2 linked regions of the Pseudoduganella dura genome follow. The protein of the gene in region 1 binds, or shares a complex with, the protein of each later gene. Links are inferred from orthologs where the notes say so. Each region holds a gene or a part of one and is shown in the gene's direction. Other genes may lie near its edges.

The links. Proteins that work in one complex are often made in the same cells at the same time.
Region 2: the proteins of uvrB (region 1) and GJV26_RS09225 are in contact, whole or in part, in a crystal structure (PDB 7EGT), measured with the Thermus thermophilus proteins. The link is inferred for Pseudoduganella dura from one-to-one orthologs. Residues at the interface, in WP_096411307.1 of Thermus thermophilus: Glu23, Leu25, Arg26, Asp27, Gly28, Glu29, Arg30, Phe31, Arg55, Glu326, Asp327, Phe328, Glu379, Ser382, Gln383, His398, Gly400, Arg401; in WP_096412145.1 of Thermus thermophilus: His654, Arg656, Phe657, Gln666, Asp668, Glu669, Lys680, Arg681, Leu682, Ser683, Lys685, Tyr686, Ala687.

What each region holds. Positions count from the first base shown.
Region 1 is NZ_WNWM01000002.1:4,929,407-4,937,063, reverse strand. Bases 3,912-6,836 are described here. They hold uvrB (excinuclease ABC subunit UvrB), read left to right. Parts: upstream 3,912-4,294; coding sequence 4,295-6,379; downstream 6,380-6,836. Other genes in these bases: GJV26_RS21565 (IS4 family transposase), read right to left, coding at 6,494-6,836; GJV26_RS21575 (amino acid aminotransferase), read right to left, coding at 3,912-4,056. Also shown: GJV26_RS21590 (vWA domain-containing protein), read left to right, coding at 1-2,206; GJV26_RS21585 (hypothetical protein), read right to left, coding at 2,324-2,572; more of GJV26_RS21575, read right to left, coding at 2,854-3,911; more of GJV26_RS21565, read right to left, coding at 6,837-7,657. UniProt on the Escherichia coli protein: The UvrABC repair system catalyzes the recognition and processing of DNA lesions. A damage recognition complex composed of 2 UvrA and 2 UvrB subunits scans DNA for abnormalities.
Region 2 is NZ_WNWM01000002.1:2,092,484-2,100,225, forward strand. What follows is about bases 1,629-4,638. They hold GJV26_RS09225 (UvrD-helicase domain-containing protein), read left to right. Parts: upstream 1,629-1,985; coding sequence 1,986-4,292; downstream 4,293-4,638. Other genes in these bases: GJV26_RS09220 (BPSS1780 family membrane protein), read left to right, coding at 1,629-1,886; GJV26_RS09230 (M56 family metallopeptidase), read right to left, coding at 4,386-4,638. In the rest of the region: GJV26_RS09210 (hypothetical protein), read left to right, coding at 1-73; GJV26_RS09215 (homoserine kinase), read left to right, coding at 154-1,113; more of GJV26_RS09220, read left to right, coding at 1,110-1,628; more of GJV26_RS09230, read right to left, coding at 4,639-6,503; GJV26_RS09235 (DUF6338 family protein), read right to left, coding at 6,743-7,483; GJV26_RS09240 (hypothetical protein), read right to left, coding at 7,505-7,693. UniProt on the Escherichia coli protein: A helicase with DNA-dependent ATPase activity. Unwinds DNA duplexes with 3'-5' polarity. Translocates on single-stranded DNA with 3'-5' polarity. Initiates unwinding more efficiently from a nicked substrate than double-stranded DNA.

The sequences.
Region 1 (7,657 bases):
GAACGGCACGCCCTGCACGGGCTCGCAGCTGTCCTACTTCCCCACGGCCACGTTCCTCACGCAGATCGCCCCGTCCCCGCCGCCGCCCATCACGCGCGACGTGATGCTCGTGATCGACCGTTCGGGCAGCATGGACGAAGCCGATGGCACCGGCCGGCGCAAGATCGATGCCGCGAAGGACGCGGTATCGCTGTTCGTGCAGCTGGTGCGCGCCGGCACCGGCAACCGCGCCGGCCTCGTCTCGTTCAGCACCAATGCCGGCCCGCCCACGTTCGCCATCGCGCCCGTGACCGATCCGAACAAGAACATGCTGATCGGCGGGCCGCCCTTTGCCGGCGGCATCGTCGGCAGCCTGGCCTCCGGCGGCAGGACCGGCATCGGCAGCGGCCTCGATGCGGCCCGTGCGCAATTCCCGATGCCGGGCGCGAATCCGCGCGCGATCCTGCTGCTGACGGACGGCCTGGAAAACGAGTCGCCGTCGATCGCGACCGTGGAGCCGTCGCTGGCCGGCATCGACGTCCACGCGATCGGCCTCGGGTCCGATGCGAACCTGAACGGGCCGCTGCTGTCGGCGCTCGCATCCGGTCACGGCGGCCTGTTCACCCGCGCCAGCGGCGGGCTCGCACTGCTGAAATTCTTCTCGCAGGCGTTCGGCAACATCTTCGAGGCGGGCGTGCTGCTCGACCCCGAGACCGACCTGCCGGCCGGCGCCGATGCGGCGCCGGTCACGTTCAACGTATGCGGCGAGGAACGGCTGACGGCCGTCGTCGGCTGGGACCGCACCGATGCCTGGCTTGACGTGCGCTTCCGCACGCCGGGCGGCACGATCGTCAACGCCGCCACGGCCGGCGTCGAGAGTTCGCAGGGCCGCAACTGGGCTTACCTGCGCGTGCCGCTGCCGCAAGGCGGCGAGCGCGACGGCGCATGGCAAATCGAGGTGCTGCGCCCGGGTGGCGGCGGCGAATTCCCCCCGCCCGCGCCGGCGCTGCGCTTCTTCGTCTCGATCATCCCGGCCGGCGGCCCGCGGCTGCTGCGCGAACCCGAGGAGCGGCGCCGCCGCTACACCGGCGACGAGATTTCACCGCTGCTGCGCATCCGCCACGCGGACCACAGCTGGCCGCAGCACGTGCACGCCGAGCTGACGGTAACGCGGCCGGACAAAGGCCTGGGCAACATCCTCAGCGACGCGGGCCTGGGCCCGGCACTGCCCATCAACGGCGACACGATCCCGCCGCGCCAGGCCACCCTGAAGGCGATCGAAGGCGGCGGCCCGCCGGCGATCAATTATGTGCAGGATCATTTCACGCTGGAAGACGATGCCGCCAACACGCGCGGCGCGTTCGAAGCGGGCGGCTCGGCCGGCATCCGGCTGCCCGACTACCTGCGCATGGAAGGCCACTACACATTCCATGCGAAAGCCCGCTACGGCGCATGCGACGGCATGCGCGAGCTGGTGTGGACCGAGCACGTGGACGTGGGCATCGACGGCGGCAACACGATCGTCACGACCGACCCGCTGGGCCCCGGCCCCGATGGCCGCGACTGCATGCGCATGACGTTTACACCGCGCGACAGGTACGGCAACCGCTTCGGCCCCGGCCGCGCCGAGGACATGACCATCGCGCCCCGCCCCGGCTCGCTCATCACCAGCCCCGTCGCCGACCTGGGCAACGGCAGCTACCGGGTGGATGTCTGCTGGGACGTGGCCAGCGGCGAACCCCCGGGCATCGTGATCGGCCAGCCGGACCGGCCCGCCGTCACCGTCGGCGCGGCGGACATCCGGCTGTTCGTGTGGAGCGTGAATTTCGTCTGCGGCCACCAGGACGACAACTGCTGCGGCTGCGCGCCGCTGGCGCCGGGCAGCTATGCCACGGAAATCAACCTGCACAACCTGTCCGAGCGCCCCGCCCCGGTATTGAAACGCGTGATCCCGCTGGTGCTGGCCGGCGCCGCGGTGGGCCGCGAGCCGCAGGTGGCGAAGATCACCGCGATGGATGTCATCACCCTGCCGCCGCACACGGCCACGATGGACGATTGCTGCCGGTTGCAGCAGCAGATGCTGGGCGCGCCTACGGATGGCAACCTGCCGCTGAGCTCGGGGATTCTCGAGATCATCAGCACGGTCGAGCTGGCGGTGACCGTGGTGTACACCACCGTCAGCGGGGCGATCGATGTCGAGGCGGTAGCGGCGCGGCGGCTGCTTTGATGCCGCCTCAATGCAAAAGGCCGCACTCGCGTGCGGCCTTTTGCTGCGGCCCATTCACTCGAACCGGACCTGCGGATCGACAGGGTCCGGCATCAATCAGGCATGGAGAGTTCCCGCCTACTGCCCCAGGCAAATGACCTTGGTCACATACTCATGCGCCGCCGCTTTCTTCTTCGCGGCCCAGTCGATCACTTCCTGTGCCTGCGCGGTCGTCATCACGGTGGCTTTTTCCTTGTTCTTGATGAAGGAAACGCCTTCGAACACGCCTTCCTTGCTGCGCATGACCTTCGCGAAGACGGGCGGCTTTTTATCGCCGTCGCTGATTTTGTTTTGCTGCACCAGGTAACGCTGATCGTTGTTTTCCATATTCCGCTCCGACTCGACGAGTAAAACGCAAAAAGCCCAACCGAAGCGGCTGGGCTTTTCACTTGATTCTGGCTCCCCGACCTGGACTCGAACCAGGGACCTGCGGATTAACAGTCCGTCGCTCTACCGACTGAGCTATCAGGGATTAGAGGCAGCATTTTATACGTTCCGAGCAACATCTGCAAGCTTGCTTCAAGGTACTGTCTGCTGCCCGATACTTCTACTACTCTTGATACTGCTTTCTGTTCTCCGCTGACTTACGTCAACGAAGAAGCAGGATTTTAGAGAACTTTAGCGATCGCGTCAACAACGATATCGATGTTCTTCGAGTTCAGCGCGGCAACGCAGATACGGCCAGTGTCCACCGCGTAGATCGATTCTTCGCGCAGCTTGCCGACCTGTTCTTTCGTCAGGCCCGAGTACGAGAACATGCCGACCTGCTCGCGCACGAAGTCGAAGTCGTGGCCCGGCGCCTTTTCCTTCAGCTTTTGCACGAACGAATCGCGGGTTGCCTTGATGCGCACGCGCATCGCCGCCAGTTCCTCTTCCCACAGCTGGCGCAGTTCCGGCGTGGACAGCACGGTGGCGACCACCTTGCCGCCGTGCACCGGCGGGTTCGAGTAGTTGGTGCGCACCACGCGCTTGAGCTGCGACAGCAGGCGCGAAGCTTCTTCGGCGGTGGCGGCCACGACGGACAGCGCGCCTACGCGCTCGCCGTACAGCGAGAACGACTTGGAGAACGAGTTCGACACCAGCAGCGGCACGCCGGTGGCGGCGAAGCGGCGCACCACGGCGCCGTCTTCGGCGATGCCGGCGCCGAAGCCCTGGTAAGCCATGTCCAGGAACGGGATCAGGCCGCCGGTCACGACCACGTCGATCACCTGGTCCCATTCCTGCTGGGACAGGTCCGCGCCGGTCGGGTTATGGCAGCAGGCGTGCAGTACCACGACGGCGCCTTGCGGCATCGCCTTCAGCGCGGCCAGCATGGCGGCGAAATTCACGCCGTGCGTGGTGGCGTCGTAGTAGGCGTAATTGTTGACCTTGAAGCCGGCGCTCTCGAACAGCGCGCGGTGGTTTTCCCAGCTCGGATCGCTGATGTAGACTTCCGAAGCGGGCGAAAAACGCTTCAGGAAGTCGGCGCCCAGCTTCAGCGCGCCGGTGCCGCCGATGGCCTGCACGGTGATCGCGCGGCGCTCTTGAATTACGGCACTGTCGGCACCAAATACCAGCTCCTGCACCGCTTTGTCATACGCGGCCAGGCCTTCGATCGGCAGGTACGTCCGCGGGGCCGGCTGTTCAATCAGGATGTTTTCAGCCTTCTGCACGCACGAAAGCAGCGGCACTTTGCCGTTGTCGTCATAATAAACACCCACGCCCAGGTTGATCTTGTTGGGATTGGTGTCGGCGTTAAAGGCTTCGGTGATGCCCAGGATCGGGTCGCGCGGAGCCATCTCGATGGCACTGAAAACGGAAGGATTCGTCATGATAGGATTGGATTCGATTGAATGCGATTCGCAGCGGGTGAGCATTACAGGCAGCAATTACGATGCAATGAGTACGATGCAATGAGTACGATGTAATAAGTACGATGCAGCGATTGTCTTGCGCAGTGATGACTGGGCACGGCAATTGCAAGGCACGGCGGTAACAGGTGTGCTGGCCGCTGTGCCATGACTGCACAGTGTGGTGTGCAACTCCCTATTCTAGCAAAGGTCTGACTTCATGGCTGATTTATCACTGGCTGGCGCCCCCGAGCCCACCGTGCTGACGTTCCCTGGCTCGCCGTTCAAGCTGCACCAGCCCTTCCCGCCCGCCGGCGACCAGCCGACGGCGATCGACAGCCTGTGCGAAGGCATCGAGGATGGCCTGTCGTTCCAGACGCTGCTCGGCGTGACGGGTTCCGGCAAGACGTACACGATGGCCAACGTGATCGCCCGCATGGGCCGTCCGGCGATCGTGTTCGCGCCGAACAAGACACTGGCGGCCCAGCTGTACAGCGAGTTCCGCGAATTCTTCCCGCAGAACGCCGTCGAGTACTTCGTGTCGTACTACGATTACTACCAGCCGGAAGCCTATGTGCCGCAGCGCGACCTGTTCATCGAGAAGGACTCGTCGATCAACGAGCACATCGAGCAGATGCGGCTGTCGTGCACGAAGTCGCTGATGGAGCGGCGCGACGTGGTCATCGTGGCCACCGTGTCGGCGATCTACGGTATCGGTAATCCGAACGAATACCACCAGATGATCCTGACGCTGCGCGCCAAGGACAAGCTCAGCCAGCGCGACGTGATCGCCCGCCTGATCCAGATGCAATACACGCGCAACGAGGTCGACTTCGGCCGCGGCACGTTCCGCGTGCGGGGCGATACGATCGACATCTTCCCCGCCGAGCACGCCGAGCTGGCGGTGCGCCTGGAAATGTTCGACGACGAGCTGGAGTCGATCCAGCTGTTCGACCCGCTGACCGGCCGCGTGCGCCAGAAGATTCCCCGCTTTACCGTCTACCCCGGCTCGCACTACGTGACGCCGCGCTCGACGGTGCTGCGCGCGATCGAAAGCATCAAGGCGGAACTGCGCGACCGGCTGGAGTTCTTCCGCCAGGAAGGCAAGCTGATCGAGGAACAGCGCCTCGAGCAGCGCACCCGCTTCGACCTGGAAATGATGGCCGAGATCGGGTTCACGAAAGGCATCGAGAACTATTCGCGGCACCTGTCCGGCGCGATGCCGGGCCAGCCGCCGCCGACGCTGATCGATTACCTGCCGAAGGATGCGCTGATGTTCATGGACGAGTCGCACGTGCTGGTCGGCCAGCTGTCGGCCATGTACAACGGCGACCGCTCGCGCAAGACGAACCTGGTGGACTACGGCTTCCGGCTGCCGTCGGCGCTCGACAACCGCCCGCTGAAGTTCGAGGAATTCGAGAACAAGATGCGGCAGATGATCTTCGTCTCCGCCACGCCGGCCGACTACGAGCAGAAACATGCCGACCAGGTCGTGGAACAGGTGGTACGCCCGACCGGCCTGGTCGACCCGCTGGTGATCGTGCGCCCGGCGCGCACGCAGGTCGACGACCTGCTTTCCGAGATCAACGACCGCATCGCCAAGAACGAGCGGGTGCTGGTGACCACGCTGACCAAGCGGATGTCCGAGCAGCTCACCGAATACCTGGGCGACCACGGCATCAAGGTGCGCTACCTGCACAGCGATATCGAAACGGTCGAACGGGTTGAAATCCTGCGCGACCTGCGGATCGGAACGTTCGACGTGGTCGTCGGCATCAACCTGCTGCGCGAGGGCCTCGACTTGCCGGAAGTATCGCTGGTGGCGATCCTGGACGCCGACAAGGAAGGCTTCCTGCGCTCCGAGCGCTCGCTGATCCAGACCATCGGCCGCGCGGCGCGCAACCTGAACGGCGTGGCGCTGCTGTACGCGGACCAGATGACCGATTCGATGAAGCGTGCGATCGACGAGACCGAGCGGCGCCGCGCCAAGCAGCTCGCCCACAACGAGAAGCACGGCATCATCGCCCGCGGCGTCAACAAGGTCATAAAGGACATGATCGACGGCGTGTACGACCCGAGCAAGCAGGCCGACAACCTGAAAGCCGCGCAGGAGACCGCGAAGTACGAGACGATGAACGAGAAGCAGGCCTCAAAGGAGATCAAGCGCCTCGAGAAGCTGATGATCGAGCACGCGAAGAACCTGGAGTTCGAGAAGGCCGCGCAGGTGCGCGACCAGCTGCACCTGCTGAAGGAGCAGATGTTCGGCGCGCCGGGGGCGGACGTGATTTCGATCACGGGCAAGTAAGCCCTGCCCCTCCCATGAAAAACGCCGCGTCACGCGGCGTTTTTTATTGCCCGAAACCGGGGTCAGACCCCGAATTCTGGAAATATTTCCTATTTATGGGGTCTGACCCTGAGCCTACCCCTCGAATTCCCAAGTGCGGACCATCGAAACGAGTTCGATAAATGCATATTTGATGGCCGATGGGGAGAGTCTGGGTCGACGATAGTCGTCGACCCAGTGCATTGCCAACGAGAAGATTGAAAGGCAGCTGCCTGCCTTGGGATGGCTGCCGTAGTGGACTTCATAGCCAGCCGCTCGTGCCGCTAAGCCGATCAGCCATAAGGCATAAGTGAGCAATGCACCGATTAGTAAAAGTGCCGCCAGACGAAGCAGGCTTGTAGTCTGGCTATGTCGCAGTGCCATTCCCCATTTGGCATTCTTCAGGTCGCGGAAAGTCTGCTCGATTTGCATGCGCCCAGAGTAAATTTTGATGATGTCGTCTGCACGAAGCTGTGCCAGTGCTGGCGAAACGGCGAGTAGCCAAGGCTCACATTGGGCAGCGCTGTTTTTCTTGCTGTGGCGCGCGCGCGCAGGTTGACCGGATTTCGTCAAGCAATGCCGTCCTTTCGATTTGGACTTGTACAGCACTAATCGGCAGTCGACAGGGTTGGAGCGGACATGAAAAAAATAGCCCAAATCGCGCGCTTTTGCGGTAGCTCTTGAGTACAAGCTTTTGCAGCCGAACCAGTCGTTGCCGTTCTGTTGGCACACCAAATCACGGTTGCGTATCCGTCCGACCCAGCCAAAGCCGAGCTGATTGAGCGTTTTAAACCACGTAGCACGAAATCCTGCATCGGTGATGATGATGGCGCGACAGTGCGCTGGCAGGATGGTTTTCAGGGTCTTCATGAAGCACTTATGGACCAAAGATGCCGCGAGCCTCTCCTGAGGGTGGACCTCCTCGTAGAGCGTAAAGGCGCGTCCTTCGATGATGGCTGCTGCACGCAGCAATTGAGCACTGCCATCTGCGCGAATTTCTGACCAATCTACTGCTACCTGCACGTATTGCCTGGATTGAAGAAGGCGTTGGCTCATTGCTCGGTATATCTGCACCCGCTCTTTGGCCAGATGGGGATTGCTCAGCAAACGGTCACAGCACTTGATGCGATGCCGAAGACTTGTTTGTGACCTGAGCTGCTTACCGATGCGTACAACGCCCAGCCCGGCACGAGCTGCAGCTTGCACAATTTGAGCTAGGCAAGCTCGGCGTTTAGCGTGAATTGATGGGCACTCCTGCCC
Region 2 (7,742 bases), 2.8 Mb from region 1 along the record:
CGATGCCGCAGCCGCGGCGGAAAACGCGGCCGACGTGCCGCCGCCTCCCCCGATGCCACCCGTAAAGGAGTGATGCGGCGTTCCGGCCCGGGCGCGGCACCTTCCCGATCGCGCCCGGGGCAGTCATTCCCACCCGAACTTTCATAGATTCTCATGGCAGTCTTTACCTCGGTCAGCCTGGACGACGTCCAGCCCTGGATCGCGCAATTCCCCCTCGGCCGTGCGCTGGCCCTCAAAGGCATCGCATCCGGCATTGAAAACAGCAATTTCTTCCTGACGACGGAACGCGGCGAATACGTCCTCACCATTTTCGAAAACCTCGACTTCGAGCAGCTGCCGTTCTACCTGCAGCTGATGCGCCACCTGGCCGGCCACGGCGTGCTGGTGCCGGCGCCGGTACCGAACGACAAGGGCGAACTGTGCGTGGCGCTGCACGGCAAGCCGGCCGCGATCGTGTCGAAGCTCGAAGGCAGTTCCGAACTTGCTCCACAGCCGGTCCATTGCGCCGGGGTGGGCGCGATGCTGGCGCGGATGCACCTGGCCGGCCGCGACTTCCCGCTGCACCAGCCGAACCTGCGCGGCCTGGCATGGTGGCACTTCGCCACGCCGGCCGTGCTGCCGCACATGCCGGAGCCGGAAGCCGCGCTGCTGCGCGCCGAAATGCACTTCCAGGAAGCGTTCCATGGCAGCGACCTGTACAAGCGCCTGCAGCAGGGGCCCGTACACGCCGACCTGTTCCGCAACAACGTGATGTTCGACGGCGAGCGCCTGACCGGCTTCTTCGACTTTTACTTTGCCGGCTGCGACACCTGGCTGTTCGACGTGGCGGTAACGGTCAACGACTGGTGCGTGGACCTCGATACCGGCGTGCTCGATGAGGCGCGCGTACGGGCGTTCCTGGATGCATACCACGCGGTGCGGCCGTTTACCGCGGACGAGCAGGAAGCATGGCAGCCGATGCTGCGTGCCGGCGCACTGCGCTTCTGGCTGTCGCGCCTGTACGACCTGCACCAGCCGCGCGCGGCGGAAATGCTGACACCGCACGATCCGACGCACTTCGAGCGTATCCTGCGCGAACGCATCGCCACGCCGGCACCGGGTCTCGCCGCATGAACCCGACACCGGCAAGGATGGGATGGGACTGGGTAAAGCAGGGCTTCGGCATGCTGCGCAAGCAGCCGGCCGGGCTGACGGCGCTGTTCTTCGGCTACATGCTGGTATCGATGTTGTTGAACATCCTGCCGCTGGTGGGCGCGATCGCCCACGCGGTGCTGACGCCCGTGTTCGTGATCGGTTTCCTGCGCGCCGCGCGCGACGTGGAGGCGGGCCGGATGGTACTGCCCCGCACGCTGATCACCGGCTTCCGGGAACCGGCCTTCGGCAGGCTGTGCAAGCTGGGCGGCCTGCACATCCTGGCGATCCTTGCCGCCGTGACGATCATGATGCTGTTCGCCGATACGGACGTGCTGAAAGGCAAGTCGCCCGAAGACCTGCAGCCGTCCCTCGCGCTGATGCAGGAAGTGATCCGCTTCCCGGGCCTGCAGGTCGGCTTCTTCCTGTATGTGGCGGCGCTGCTGGTGATCACGTTCGCCGCGCCGATTGTCTGCTGGAACGGCATGGGCCCGGGCAAGGGGCTGTTCTACAGCTTCTTCGCGATCAAGCGCACCGCCGGCGCATTTCTCGTGTTCGTGCTGAGCCTCGGCGCGATCGCGTTCGGCACCATGATGGTATTGCGCCTGGTGTTCGGCGCCGGCGCGGTCGGGCAGGCACTGATGGGCATGGTATCGGTGCTGCTGTTCGGCATCGGCCATATCGCACTGTATTTCCCCTATACACATATCTTCGGGCCGTTACCGGACGACAAGGCGGCGCCCCCGGTGCCCTGACGCGCGGCCGGGTTTGCGGTTGCCGCGCAGGCGCCGCACTGCCCGGCCTCAAGCGGGTTTCAACAGGTGCCCCGGCGCATCGACCAGTATAATGGGAGGATGCAGAATCTCCTCCACAACCTCAATCCCGAACAACTCGCCGCCGTCACCCTGCCGCCGCAAAACGCCCTGATCCTGGCCGGCGCCGGCTCGGGCAAGACGCGCGTGCTGACCACGCGCATCGCCTGGCTGATCCAGACCGGGCAGGTGTCGCCGGGCGGCATCCTGGCCGTCACCTTCACGAACAAGGCGGCCAAGGAAATGCTGGCGCGCCTGTCGGGAATGATGCCGATCAATACACGCGGCATGTGGATCGGCACCTTCCACGGCCTGTGCAATCGCCTGCTGCGCACCCACTACCGCGATGCCGCCCTACCCCAGTCGTTCCAGATCCTCGACACGCAAGACCAGCTGTCGATGATCAAGCGCATGCTGAAGGCGCATAACGTGGATGACGAGAAGTTTCCGCCGAAATCGGTGATGTACTTCATCAACAACAACAAGGACCAAGGCCTGCGTGCCGGCCAGGTCGAGGCGTACGACGCCAACGAACGCAGGCTGGTGGAGCTGTACCAGCTGTACGACGACCAGTGCCAGCGCGAAGGCGTGGTGGATTTCGCCGAACTGCTGCTGCGCACGTATGAACTGCTGAGCCGGAACCAGCCGCTGCGCGAGCACTACCAGCAGCGCTTCCGCCACATTCTCGTCGACGAGTTCCAGGATACCAACAACCTGCAGTATGCGTGGCTGAAGCTGATCGCCGGCCACGGCGCGGGGCACGGCGGCGCGCTGTTCGCGGTGGGCGACGACGACCAGAGCATCTATGCGTTCCGTGGCGCCAACGTGGGCAACATGGCCGCGTTCGAGTCCGAATTCTCGGTGAAGAACCTGATCAAGCTGGAGCAGAACTACCGCTCGCACGGCCACATCCTCGATGCGGCCAACGTGCTGATCGCGAACAACAGCCGCCGCCTGGGCAAGAACCTGCGCACGGACGCGGGCCATGGCGAACAGGTGCGCGTGTACGAGGCCACATCGGACCTGCAGGAAGCGCAGTGGATCGTCGACGAGGCGAAGAACCTGATCCGCGAAGGGTCGCCACGCAGCCAGATCGCGGTGCTGTACCGCTCGAATGCACAATCGCGCGTGATCGAGCATGCGCTGTTCTCGGCCGCCATTCCCTACACGGTGTATGGCGGCCTGCGCTACTTCCAGCGCGCCGAGGTGAAGCACGCGATCGCCTACCTGCAGCTGATGGACAATCCGCACAACGATTCGGCATTCCTGCGCGTGGTGAACTTCCCCACGCGCGGCATCGGCGCGCGCACGCTGGAGCAGTTGCAGAACGCCGCCGAAACGTATGGCATCTCGATGTATGCGGCGGTGCCCTACATGGTCGGCAAGGCCGGCTCCTCGCTGGGAGCGTTCGTCAAGCTGGTGGAAGGCGTGCGGTTCGAAACGCAGCAGATGGCGCTGCCCGAACTGGTGCGCATCACGCTGGAATCTTCCGGCCTGCTGCAGCACTACGCCAACGAGAAGGAAGGCGCCGACCGCGTGGAAAACCTGGAGCAGATGGTCAGCGCGGCCACCCAGTTCGTGGGCGAGGAAGGCTACGGCCAGGGCGCGCCCGCGCACCTGGGCCCGCCGGCCGACGCGCAGGCGGGAGCGGCCATCGTCAATGCCGATGGCGTGGAGATCATGGATGCGGATGCGCCGCTGTCCACCGTGATGTCGCCGCTGTCGGCGTTCCTGGCGCACGCGTCGCTCGAAGCGGGCGACAACCAGGCGCAGGCCGGCCAGGATGCGATGCAGCTGATGACGGTGCACTCGGCCAAGGGCCTGGAATTCGACAACGTGTTCATCACCGGCCTGGAAGAAGGCCTGTTCCCGCACGAAAGCAGCTCGAAGGAAGAAGGCGGCGTGGAGGAGGAACGGCGGCTGATGTACGTGGCGATCACGCGCGCCCGCAAGCGCCTCTACATGTGCTTCTGCCAGACCCGCATGCTGCACGGGCAAACCCGCTACAACGCGAAGTCGCGCTTCTTCGACGAACTGCCGGAGGAATCGCTGAAGTGGCTGTCGCCGCGCGTGCAGTCGCACTGGTTCGCGAACAAGAAGGCGCAGTGGGAAGACGTGAAACTGGACGGCGGCAGCGACAACGCGATCGCCCAGCGCATCGCGCAAAAGGCCACCACCGGCTCAGGCTGGCGCATCGGCGAATCGGTGGCGCATGCCAAGTTCGGCGAGGGCGTCATCGTCAACCTCGAGGGCAGCGGCGCCAATTGCCGCGCGCAGATCAATTTCGGCAGCGCCGGAATGAAGGTGCTGGATCTGTCGGTGGCGAAGCTGGAGCGGCTGGGCAGGTAGCTGGCGGTGCGTGAAAACCGGTGTCGCCCGGCCAGGCATTGCCTTGCCGGGGCCCTTCGGGGCGGCTGACACCGGAATTTGCGATCGTTCCGGTTATCCCTGCTTGCCCCCCACCTCCGCAGCCTGCCCCTTGCGCAGCGCCTCATCGATCAGCGCCCGCGTTGCCCTGTCCGCCGCGGTGCTCAACCGGCCCTGCTCGCGGCCCAGTTCATCCATCTTCCGCCCCAACACATCCATTGGCGCCGACAACTCGGCCATCCGCGCGTGCAGCGTTTTCAGCGGCTCACGGCTGCCATCCACTTTCCCGGCTTCATGGGCCATCGTTTCCGACAGGCGGGCCATGCGCTGCTGCAGTGGCTCCATCTGCTTCTGCACCAGTTCCATCTGGCGCGACAATGCTTCGCGGCGCTGCACGCTGTCCGTCGATGCCATCCGCCCGGCCAGCTCCTCCAACCGCCGGCCCAGGCGTTCCTGCATGCGGGCAAGCGCGCTCAACTGATGCTCGGTGTTGTGCGCCAGCTTGTCGTCGAACGCGGCGGCAACGTGGGCGCTGATCTGCTCGCCGAGCGCTTCCATCTGCCTGCCCTGCCGTTCCATCGAAGCGCCCTGTTTTTCCATGGCGGCGCCCAGCTTTTCGGTCGGTGCCCAGGCATCGCGCACCCTGGCCACCAGCGCGGGATCCTTGACGACGTAGGACTTGCCATCCTTCCTGAACCAGATGAAATCGCCCTTGAATCCTTCCTTCGCGCATTGCAGGTCGTCGATGTCGCGCGTGTCGAACGCGCCCACCCGCATCGGCGCACTGCCGCCGCGGACGATCGCATACGATTCGAGCGACCGGCCCGGATGGACGATGTGGATGCCTTCGTTCAGCCCGAGCCGCGGGGCCGGTGGAGCAGCCGGGGCAGCCGGGGCGGCTGGTGCCGCTGGGGCCGGTGGAGCAGTCGGGGCGGCTGGCGCGGCCGGTGCGGCTGGTGCCGCCAGCGCGGGAACGGCAGGCACAGCCATTTTGGCCATCGGTGGAGCTTCGGGTGCTTCGGGTGCTTCGGGTGCTTCGGGTGCCTCGGGTGCTTCGGGTGCCTCGGGTGCCTCGGGTACCTCGGGTGCTTCGGGCACTTCCGGCGGCGCGGACCAGCCGGCATCCTGCAGTGCCGGCGCGCGGGCCGGCGACATGGCCTGCGCATCCGGCTGCGCATGGGCATACAGCATCATGCAGGCGGTGCACAGGCCCAGCAAGGGAGTGGCGATCTTCCAGCTGAGCGGCTGCGCGGCGGGGCGCACCAGGCGTTTGATACGGGACATGAGGTCTCCTCCGTGTGCCGCGGGGGCAAAATGCGAAGTGGAGAACTGGAACTTGTCCAGTTCCGACAAGGCCAGGGCCAGCCGCCGTGGCTCGCCGAGCACGCTTGCGGCAAGGTCGTCGGCAATCTGTTCCCGTTCGATGCGGATGCGCTTGCTCAACATCCACACGCCGGGGTGGTAGAACAGCAGGATCTCGATTGCACTCTGCACCAGGTTCACCAGGTAATCGTGGCGCCGGATATGCGCGAGTTCGTGTGCCAGCAACGCTTCCAGAAAATGTGGCGGCATGCCGGTGACCAGCGATGCCGGCAGCAGCACGATCGGGCGCCAGCAGCCGGCCGTCATCGGTCCTTCCAGGTCTTCGCCGGAGACGCCGAGGCGGATCGGGCGCCGGATGCCGATGCGCAAGGCGAGGCGGTCCAGCCGCTCCTGCCACCCGGCATCCGGCTGGTAATGGCCGGCCAGCGTCCGCTGCCGGATCCACTGCAGGCCCAGCGACAGCCGCAGCGTCATCAGCGCCGCACCGCCGGCCCACAGCAGCACCAGCCATGGCATCTGCCGGCGCAGCAGGTATTCGAACGATGTCAGCTGGTCCGCGTCGACCAGCACCGGCACGTGCGCGGCGGGAATCGCGCCCGCGCCCACGGCCCCCAGCAGCGGATCGTGCGGCACCGGCATTGCGTAGCCGGACTGCAGCGCTTCCTGCATGCGCCAGGCGATGCCGCCCACCGGCAGCGCCGCGCACAGCAGCAGTGCCGCGCACGCGACGGCGTAGCGGGCCTGCGGCCGGGCGTTGCGCAGCAGGTGCAGGGCCAGCGCGGCGGCGCAGCTGATCAGGAACCCCTGCCAGACGAAGTGCAGCAGCGACCAGCCAATCGCGGGAACCAGCGTATCGAACAGGCTGTTCATGCCGCGCCTCGCGCGGCAGCGCTTGTGGCCGCGCGCGTGAGCGCGGACCGGTTGTCGTGATTCGTCATGACGCGGCTCCTGGTGAAGTGAAAACCAGATTAAGGCAAGTAGAAAACTTTGTCTAGAACTTTTTGTCTACATTGCCGTGCGACGGGCTCATTGAACTGTAGTCATCGGCCGATGGGACGTGCGGGGATTTGCGACGGATTGCAGGATTGGCGGAGTGGAACGCAGGGACCTCAGCCGAGATGCACGTACTGCACGTTCAGGGTGATCATCTCGCTGTAGCGCAGTACGAACGAATCGCCATCGACAGCATAGAAGCGGCTGGCCTCCGCCGCGCCGTCAGCGGTACCGGGTTTGTCGTTTGCCAATGGCCGGCGGGCAACGCCCTGCAGCACCAGCCGGTCGAGCTGACCTTCCGAGTCGAAGTAGAAATTATCCAGCACGCCGGTGTACAGCATCGCTTCCTTTCCGACCTCGACGATTGCAGCGACGATGACGAAATCCGGTGCCTCTTCCTCTGGGAAATCCGCGCCGGTGAGCAGGTAATACCAGGGCGCTTCGTGAAACCGCAACATGGGACGCAGCGGCGACGAGGCTCGATCGAGGCGATAGGTGGTTATCGCCCAGCGCAACAGCATCGGGAAAGCAAATGACGCAAACAACAACGTCACGAAATATGCCGCGATCCAGCTGAAGTCCTCCGCCACGGCAGCGACCGCTGCGATCTGGCTGGCCGGAGCGGACGACAGAAGCTGCATTAGCACGATGGGCTCGAACTGCTGACCGAACAGCAGGTACGACAGCGCCAGCCATGCCAGGTGAGCGACCGCGGCGGACATCACGGCACCGGCTGCGATGCGGCCGAACGGCGAGAAATCCAGGGAGGTGCGCTCGACCCGCTTGAAGCGAATGCGGAAAATGAAGCCGGGAAGAAGAACGAGAAAGACGATGAGCGCAGGCAGGGCCACGTTCATGGATCGAAGCCGCCGGCCTGTTCAGGCAGCTTTGGCTTTGGGAACGATCCGGGGACTGATTTTTACTGTTTCACCGTTAGGCCGGCGAAATTCGAATTCGCTGCGCGGTGCCCCATCGGATGCACCGCGGGTAAGAAACTCGCGCAAATGCTTCCGGGCGACCGGATCGGCAAGGACTTCGGATGCCAGCTGGCTTTTGAGCGCTTTCATAATCTGCACTATGCCACATTTCAAAGCCTGATGGCATGCCCGTTGTACT